DNA from 2 places in the Halobacillus shinanisalinarum genome. Region 1 is predicted to be linked to the other one. Evidence: riboswitches for the same ligand, from Rfam matches in the RefSeq annotation. Region 1 holds a riboswitch; the other holds the start of a gene.
What was found. A riboswitch is a leader RNA that binds a small molecule or an ion and turns the genes downstream of it on or off. The one in region 1 is predicted to bind S-adenosylmethionine.
Positions count from the first base shown of each region.

Region 2: another riboswitch for S-adenosylmethionine. It lies ahead of ssuE (NADPH-dependent FMN reductase); the one in region 1 lies ahead of MUO14_RS14230 (PLP-dependent aspartate aminotransferase family protein).

Region 1 is NZ_CP095074.1:2,828,647-2,832,903, reverse strand. Features, by position in the region: gene MUO14_RS14235 (aliphatic sulfonate ABC transporter substrate-binding protein) at 1-545, opposite strand, end outside; gene MUO14_RS14230 (PLP-dependent aspartate aminotransferase family protein) at 565-2,352, opposite strand; SAM riboswitch class I at 2,482-2,590, opposite strand; partial or broken gene MUO14_RS14225 (trans-sulfuration enzyme family protein) at 2,744-3,768, opposite strand; gene MUO14_RS14220 (NUDIX hydrolase) at 3,883-4,200, opposite strand; gene MUO14_RS14215 (NUDIX hydrolase) at 4,203-4,257, opposite strand, start outside.
Region 2 is NZ_CP095074.1:3,756,014-3,760,270, forward strand. Features, by position in the region: gene MUO14_RS18520 (C45 family autoproteolytic acyltransferase/hydrolase) at 1-1,034, shown strand, start outside; gene MUO14_RS18525 (YjcZ family sporulation protein) at 1,550-1,648, opposite strand; gene ssuE (NADPH-dependent FMN reductase) at 1,875-2,420, opposite strand; SAM riboswitch class I at 2,549-2,657, opposite strand; gene MUO14_RS18535 (GyrI-like domain-containing protein) at 2,940-3,410, opposite strand; gene MUO14_RS18540 (PaaI family thioesterase) at 3,471-3,917, opposite strand; gene MUO14_RS18545 (thioesterase family protein) at 4,008-4,257, opposite strand, start outside.

The DNA.
Region 1 (4,257 bases):
CCTGCAGACAATGCTGATGCACCGTCTGCATGCTGCAAGTTTACGAGTTCAATATCATCTGGTGACATCCCGTGTTCTTTTAACGCTCGAACTAAGAAAATATAAGGGTCTGTTCCTAACGTGGCTGCAACCTTTTTCCCTTTTAAATCCTCAACAGAAGAAATATTAGAATCAGCATTCGTAACAAGTGCCGTCCACTCGGGCTTAGAGTATAAGTACACTGACTCAACCGGTGAACCATTTGCCTTTGCCATAAGTGCCGCCGCTCCTGCTGAGGAACTGAAGTCCACACTACTTGAGTTTAGGAATTCGAGTGCCTTATTACTTCCTTGACTTAAAACGAATTCGACATCAATACCTTCTTCCTTCAATGCTTCTTCAGCCCATCCCTTTTCCTTCAAAACGAGACTTGTCGGGGAGTAGTAGGCATAATCAAGCGTCACTTTATCAGGTTTTCCGCTTTCACCTTCAGCGTTATTCGAACAACCTATTAAGGTGATAGTCAGTAACAATGCTAAGGTGGGTAATATATATTTAGTTTTCATCTACTGGCCTCCCTAAAAATTAAATTTCACATGCATACGTATCAATCGTGCCTCTTAGACGCTGAGCTTCCTTGTAGGTGCAACGATTATGCACCACTTGCAGGCCTGCTTCACTGGCAATGCGTGCTGCCTCTGGAGCAATCACACCCTCTTGCAGCCAAAAGACCCCAGGTTGTACAGTAGCTGCTTCTTTAGCAATTTCAATTGCCGCTTCAGGGCTGCGGAAAATTTGAACAACGTCAACTTTGAAAGGAATTGAGCTAATGTCTGGATAGGCTTTTTCTCCTAACACCGCATCTTCCCTCGGATTAACCGGAACAATTTGATAACCGAGACGCTGCATCTTACGTGCTAATCGATGGCTTGGTCGAGAAGGCTTGCCGCTTAAGCCAACAACAGCTAAACGCTTCGGACGAGTCACTTGTTCTCCACCCTGCTCTTCAGTTACTTGTGCAGATTGAAGCGCCCATTTGATCACACCTTCATCGTTCTCAGTAATTGCAGAACTCGTATCTTTACCAGTTGCTGTTGCAATTGAACGGTCCAAGTCATTCACCAAGTCCTTCACTGACTCTAAGCCAACAGATAAACGAATCAACTCTTCTGATACACCACTTGCGGCCAAGTCTTCAACAGATAGCTGTTGGTGTGTCGTTGAGGCGGGGTGGATAATGAGCGATTTTGCATCACCTACGTTGGCTACGTGTGACCATAAAGCAATGTTATTAATGACTTTTCGACCTGCTTCACGGCCTCCCTTGATCCCAAAATTGACAATCGAGCCGTAACCACCTTCTAGGTACTTATCAGCTAATGAATGGGCAGGGTGCTCTTTCAGCCCCGGGTAGGAAACCCACTCAACATCAGGATGGCCTTTAAGATATTCTGCCAGCTCTAACGCATTATCGTTATGACGCTCGATTCGTAATGGCAATGTTTCAAGTCCTTGCAATAATAGGAAAGCATTTTGCGGACTTAAGCAGGCACCCAAATCCCTCAATAATTGAACGCGTAATTTTGTTACAAACGCTAGTGTGCCAAAATCAGAAGCATAACGGATACCGTTATAACTCTCATCCGGCTCAGTGAAAACAGGGAATTTGCCGTTCGTCCAGTCAAACCTTCCCCCATCAACCACAACACCACCGATGGCTGTTCCATGCCCGCCTATCCACTTCGTAGCGGAATGAACAACGATATCCGCCCCAAGTTCAATTGGCTTACAGGAATAAGGAGTAGCAAATGTGTTATCAACAATTAGTGGAACACCATTATCATGGGCAACTGCAGAGACCTTTTCAAAATCTAATACATGAAGACTTGGGTTACCAATCGTCTCAGCAAATACAGCCTTCGTCTTATCCGTCAATGCATTACGGAAGTTTTCCGGATCTTCAGGGTCAACAAATTTCACTTTAATGCCATATCGCGGCAAAGTGTTAGCGAATAAATTATAAGTACCACCATATAAATTCGATGCAGCCACAATTTCATCACCGGAGCCTGCTAGATTTAAGATTGATAGAGCAATCGCTGACATGCCTGAAGCTGTAGCCACAGAAGCAACGCCATTTTCGAGCAAGGCCATTCTTTTTTCAAAAACATCTACTGTCGGATTTCCAATTCTTGAATAAATATTTCCTGGCTCATCAAGGGCAAATAAACTTTGTGCATGATCAGTGTCATGAAAAACATAAGAAGTCGTTTGATAAATCGGTACCGCTCTTGAACCTGTGGTTGGATCCGGGGATTGCCCACCATGAAGTGAAACCGTGCTTAAATCGTAGCTTTCAAATGAGTTTGTCATTTTACATCCTCCTAAAGTTTTAAATAAGATTTGAATGACAAGAGGGCATTGAGGCGAGGCCAAAGAAGATGATTTAAATACGAAAAACCCCTCTTCGATAAGAAGAGGGGTTTGAATAATCATGTCCTCCTCTTATCTCTCAGATCCTTGATCTGTAGGATTTGGCACCTTTTCAAACCGATGTTTGAAGGTTGCCGGGCTTCGCAGGGCCTATTCCCTCTGCCGCTCTTGATAAGAGTACTTGCTATTTAATTTGGCTATGGTTAAAAATTATAAGGTATAACAATTAGAAAAGTCAATCATTTTTGACTATTTCATCTACAGATCCATGAATGGCTTCCTTGAACTGGGCTATGATATCCGCTGACTCTTCTATTCCAATCGACAGTCTGACCACATAATCATTGACACCGATAAGGGCGCGCTCCTCATCCGTTAACGCGCGGTGTGAAGTTCGAATCGGATAGGATACAGTCGTTTCCAATCCACCAAGGGTCGGTGTTAGTTTAATCCAACCTAATGAACGAAAGAATTGATCGAGATCAACCTTTTCACTAAGTTCAACCGTGACAATGGCCCCGTGTCCCTGCTCTGAAACATATTCTGGATAAAATACTTGATTAACTAACTCATCTTGTTGTAGAGACTCTGCCAGTGTTTGTGCATTAGCAGATTGCTGTTTCATACGTAAACCGAGTGTCTTTACCCCCGCTGAGTTAGCCATGCCTCAAAGGCACTGAGGTTCGCTCCAAGTGCACTCACCTTTTGCTTTGCTCTTGCCATTAATTCCTGGTTGCCAACGACGATCCCTGAAGTCACATCACTATGGCCGCCGATATATTTTGTTGCACTATGTACAACAATATCGATCCCCTTATTATAGGGCTGTAATAAGTATGGAGTGGCAAAGGTATTATCAACCATTGTGTACAGGCCATGATCCTTCGCGAGACTTACAAGCCCTTCTAGGTCTTCCACCCTTAGAAAAGGATTAGAGACCGACTCTGTATAAAGCAATTTCGTATTTGGCTGAATCGCCTCTTCAATCTTTTCTTTATCGGCAAATGAAACAATTGAAACTTCAAAGCCAAAGCTTGTCAGCTCCTTTGTAATCAAATGATGGGTTCCGCCGTAAAGATCTTCTGCAGCAACGATATGATCACCGGCTTGCACTACAGAAAGAATGCCAGCCAAAATTGCCGAGGTGCCAGAAGAAGCGGCGACACCAGCTTCTGCCCCTTCAAGATTCGCAACGGTTTGACCGAGTTCTTCGGTATTCGGATTCTTCTCACGGGAATACGAATACGATGCTTCGCCAGCATAATAGCTTTCCAGGTGATCTAAGTCCTTAAATGTAAAGGAAGATGTTTGATAAATCGGAGTTGATTTACTATTTAGTGCATCTCCCTGATCCATTTTGTTGTGTACAATACGTGTATCAAATGATTGATGGCTCATAATCTCTCTCCTTCTGCACTTGAATGCATCAAAGTATATCGATCAACACAATATTCTGTCAATAACTATAGTTTACCGGCTACTTAATATAGCCTGTACAACAGATTGGTAGTAATCAAAATGATGAGGGCAGAAATCCGAATAAGATAGAGGGATCTGCTCGCCAGTAAAGATGGATTCAGCCTGTAAATTCGGGCTTTTTTTGGAGATCATACTAAGAAAATCCTCGAGCTCAATCTGAACTACATCTGTTACCTCTTCATTGATCTTCAGCTTCAAATGATTCTCATATGGAAATAAATAAATCTGACAAATTTCTCGGTCTTTTATCGTTTTAAGCAACAACTCTTCTTTGTAAAATCCACAATAATTTAACTGACCCTCAGACAAATTTAAACCAAGCTCCTCTTCAACCTCACGTAACCCCCATGGATTCGGCTCTCGCTT
Region 2 (4,257 bases), 930 kb from region 1:
GAGGTACTCATTATAATTTCGGATATAAGCAAGGAGAATTGCTCAAAAACTCCTTAACTGTTAAAAACCGCGAAAAGCAGTGGAAGGTCAGGAAGCCGAGGTTTATCGTTGAAGAAATAGAGGTGAAGGAGGCGATCACAAGGTTTGCCCCTGGATTATGGGACGAGCTGCTTGGCTTGCGTGACGCCTTAGAATGGCCGATGAAGCGGGTGATGATGGAATTTGGCGGTTATCGTGTCGATTATAAGCGTTCGGGCTGTTCAATTATGACAGGAGACGGCTATATGATTCGTAACTATGATTATATGCCGAAAACCTATGAAGGACGCTACAGTTTCTTCCAGCCGACCGACGTGGGCTATGCTATAGCTGGGCCTACACAACGCATTACTGGTCGTATGGATGGAATGAATGAACACGGATTGACGCTTGGCTACAATTTTATGCATCGGAAAAAACCAGGTGATGGCTTTATCTGTTGTGCGATCGGGCGAATGATATTAGAATCATGTGCGAACGTAGAGGAAGCGGTCACCATGCTTCAAGACATTCCGCACCGTCACTCTTTCAGCTATACCGTTTTTGACAAAAGCAATCAAACGTATGTAATCGAAGCCTCCCCAAGAGGAATAGAAGTACGTCAATCTAACGTATGCACGAACCACTTTGAAATCATGACCAAAGAAAACCGTAACCATCTCGTTGATTCGGTGAAGCGCATGGATGCAATCAATGACCATAGAGATGAGCTGAATGGAGCATACGATGCCTTTCGTCTGATGAACGATACAGATAAAGGTGTTTTCTCGAAACAATACAGCAACTGGGCAGGAACGATTCATACATCTGGTTACTTGCCGAAAGAAATGAAGACCTGGTTCGCGCTTGGTGGAGACGCGGAGCCAGTCGAATTTGATTTTGCAAAATGGTTGCTGGGTGATGATGTGAAGTTGGAACGGATTACTGGAGAAGTAGATACAGATATCCCGTTTGTTCACACGGATGAAGGGGCCTATTGGACAGGGAGAAAGTAGCTGAAGTATTGTTTTGCATATAGAACGAAACAGAATCGCAGCAATGAGTATGGACAAGGAAAGAGCACGCTCACATGAATGATAATGAAGCTTGCTCTTTCTAATGGGTTTAGTTTATTAGCATAAGAACTTTACTCGTCTTTACTATATATAATCGAGATCCGGGTAGCCATCGTTATAGTCTTTTGTAAAGCCGCAAGCATGGTTGGAAAATCAAGGGGAATGTTCAACTGTAATTTTTCACATTTCTCTCGGTTATTACACATGATTGACCCTTGAAATTCGTTGGGGACCTTCTTATCGTTCATTTCTATGACAATTTTGCTTTATACCAAATGGACATAAATAAAGAGGTTGTAGCAGGACTAAATATTGACAGTAAACTAATCATAGCTAGAATAATCTTTGCAAATAAATAATCAAAAGGCTGCATACTCCTCGCCAGGAGATATGCAGCCTTTTTTACACGGACTATTAACCTAAGGGGCCATCCTAACAGCTTCTTCTATTTAAACCTAATAACCATATCCGCCAAAGCCACCTGCTCCAACGATGATTAGTAGGATGAAGAGGACTACAATCATAGCAAATCCTCCACCAGCATATCCACTCATAACTACACCCCCTTTTCAGTTAGCATATTTAAAACATCACCTATTGGAAGGTACAGCACACCATTTTTACAAAAAATAGGCGTTTGCATAGACCAGTGGTTACGTGAGGGGCTATGGATTAGGGGGGCAATTTACCCGTTAAAGGGGAAGCGCTTATTTACAACCAAATGATGACGACATCCAGTTGTTTGGCTATAATCTTTGCTGGCGAAAATACTTCCCAAATTTAAAAGGCTAGAGGGACTTGCTTTTGAATCATCTCAAGGAAGTATACAAGTTGTTTCTTCAGGCGTTGGTCACAATCTTCATTCGTTATCGGTCGTGCTCGGCTAGACTTATTAATTTGATTGTCAAGCAAATACACGCCCTTTAAATTTTGTCCTTTTAACGTAGCCAGTAATGGTTTTAACGCATATTCAATCGCAAGCAAATGGGACTTGCTGCCACCGGTCATAATTGGGAAGACGGGGGTGTCCTTTAACACATCCTGTGGCAGTAAATCAATTAGAGCCTTAAGAATTCCAGAGTACGACGCTTTATATACAGGGGAAGCAACAATAACTCCTTTTGCCTGTTGAATCGTCGTTGCAATTTCTTCAATCGCCTCACTTTCATAGCGTGCATAAAATAAATCTTCCGGTGACACATTGCGTACGGAAATCTTCTCTGTAGATCGTCCTTCCTGATCGACCAATTTTGCTAAATAATCTAATACAAGCTCTGACCTTGATTGCTCAGAAGGGCTTCCAGATAACAGTACAATTTCACTCATATGACCTCTCCCTTTCTTAAAATAAATGCTCAACTATTCTACGTTTTATTCATTGGTTGGAACTATTCCACACATATAAAAACCCTCTTTTCTTTAATGAGAAAAGAGGGTTAGCTATAAAAATGCCGCTCTTATCTCCCAAGATAAAGATCTTGCTGGACGGAGCACCTTTCTGACATCAATCAGAGGTTGCTGAAGCTTCACAGGGCCAGATCCCTCAGCTTCTCTAGATAAGCTTATTAAATTTGAGTCTAATCTTAATATGATTCTCCTAATAATGTCAAGGTAATTTTTGAAAAGAGTAAATGAATTCTGAAAATGGGCGTCTTAAATAATGGCGGGGTATCTTGTTGAGTTACGGAGGTATCCTGTGACAAATCACTTTTTAATACATACCAGACATCGCCAGACAGGAGACATCGAGTCCCGCTATTTTTGATTAATGATGCCAATACCTTTGTATTAAAGTTAATTAATTATTATTCTATTTCTAATGTTAATCAGTACTCCTTATAGAGCCTATCTTATTGGAACCCAGATTTCAGAATACGAATCTGAATGGTAGGGATAAAATTCTTTATAGACTTCGAGTGATGCTATATCCGCTGTTTCATATCCATTAGAGGGCAACCATCCTGAATCAATCTGCTTCCATACATTTTCTATAGCTTCTGGAATGAGTCCGTGTACTTCAAATACAACCCACCTTGAAGGAGGAACTTCAAAGCTCGATAATTCATCGGGGACGTTACCATGGAATTGTGTAGCGATCCAATAGTCCCATGTGTTTTGCGTTTCATTATAGTTGTCGTAGATTGCTAATAGACCGTTAATTTGTCCGTTATTTAATTGAACCAGTAAATCGGCGATTCCACTTTTGGTGGCCTCTCCCCAGAGTAGTTGGATATCCTTGTCCTCGTTATCACATGAAATTTCTTTTTTAATGCCTGCGACTTGAAAAGCATCTCTCTCAACAATAGTATGCTTCATGGTTCTTGCTCCTTTCAAGTTCTTTCAGTATGTCGGTTAAGGGGAACAACTTGCTCCTATTTAATCTACTGGCACGAAATAATGGTTTTTACGGTAGGCCAATGCTTCCATTGTAGCAATTAATTCATCTTCGCTCTCGACTTTTATCTTATACCAAGCCATTCTATGATTCTTCTTTTCTTCAATAGCTGTTGCCTGAAGCCGTGTTCCTTTCTTTCCGGCTGCCATATAGTTAACCGTGTTTGAAATCCCGACAGATGTCTTTCCGTAAGAGTTGGACGCTGCTGCAAATACATAATCAGCAATAGCAAATGTAACGGCTCCATGAACGGTTCCATGTGAATTTAACATATGATTCTCGACATCTAATTCGGCAATAGCCTTACCTTCGTTGATTTCCATTAATCTAATTCCCAAGAACTGAGCATAAGGCTCATTCTCCATCACTTTAACTATTTCTGCTTTATACTGATGGTGCAGATCACTTTCGTTGATTACAGGTTTCAAGACTGTTCCTCCTTGCTTGAATACACTTCATTTTCCTGAAGGATTCCTATTCTATTGGTTGGACGTCAAATATTAAATGAAGTATGACCCTTACTTTGCCGTTAATTGTTTGCTAATGTATTCTTTTAATAGAATCGCTTGTTTAACGTAACCCTCACCAATTGTTCCTCTTTCATTTGTAACAATAACTTTAGATAGAATAGAGTGTTGTCTAATCTCAGTTACAGTTGCTGTAATTTCTAACTGTTCCCCTTGTCCAGAAGGGGCTAAATGTTTAACCTGTACGGAAGCTCCCATACCTTCTTCTTTCGGAGTTAGATACGGAAGAATTAGTTTTCTA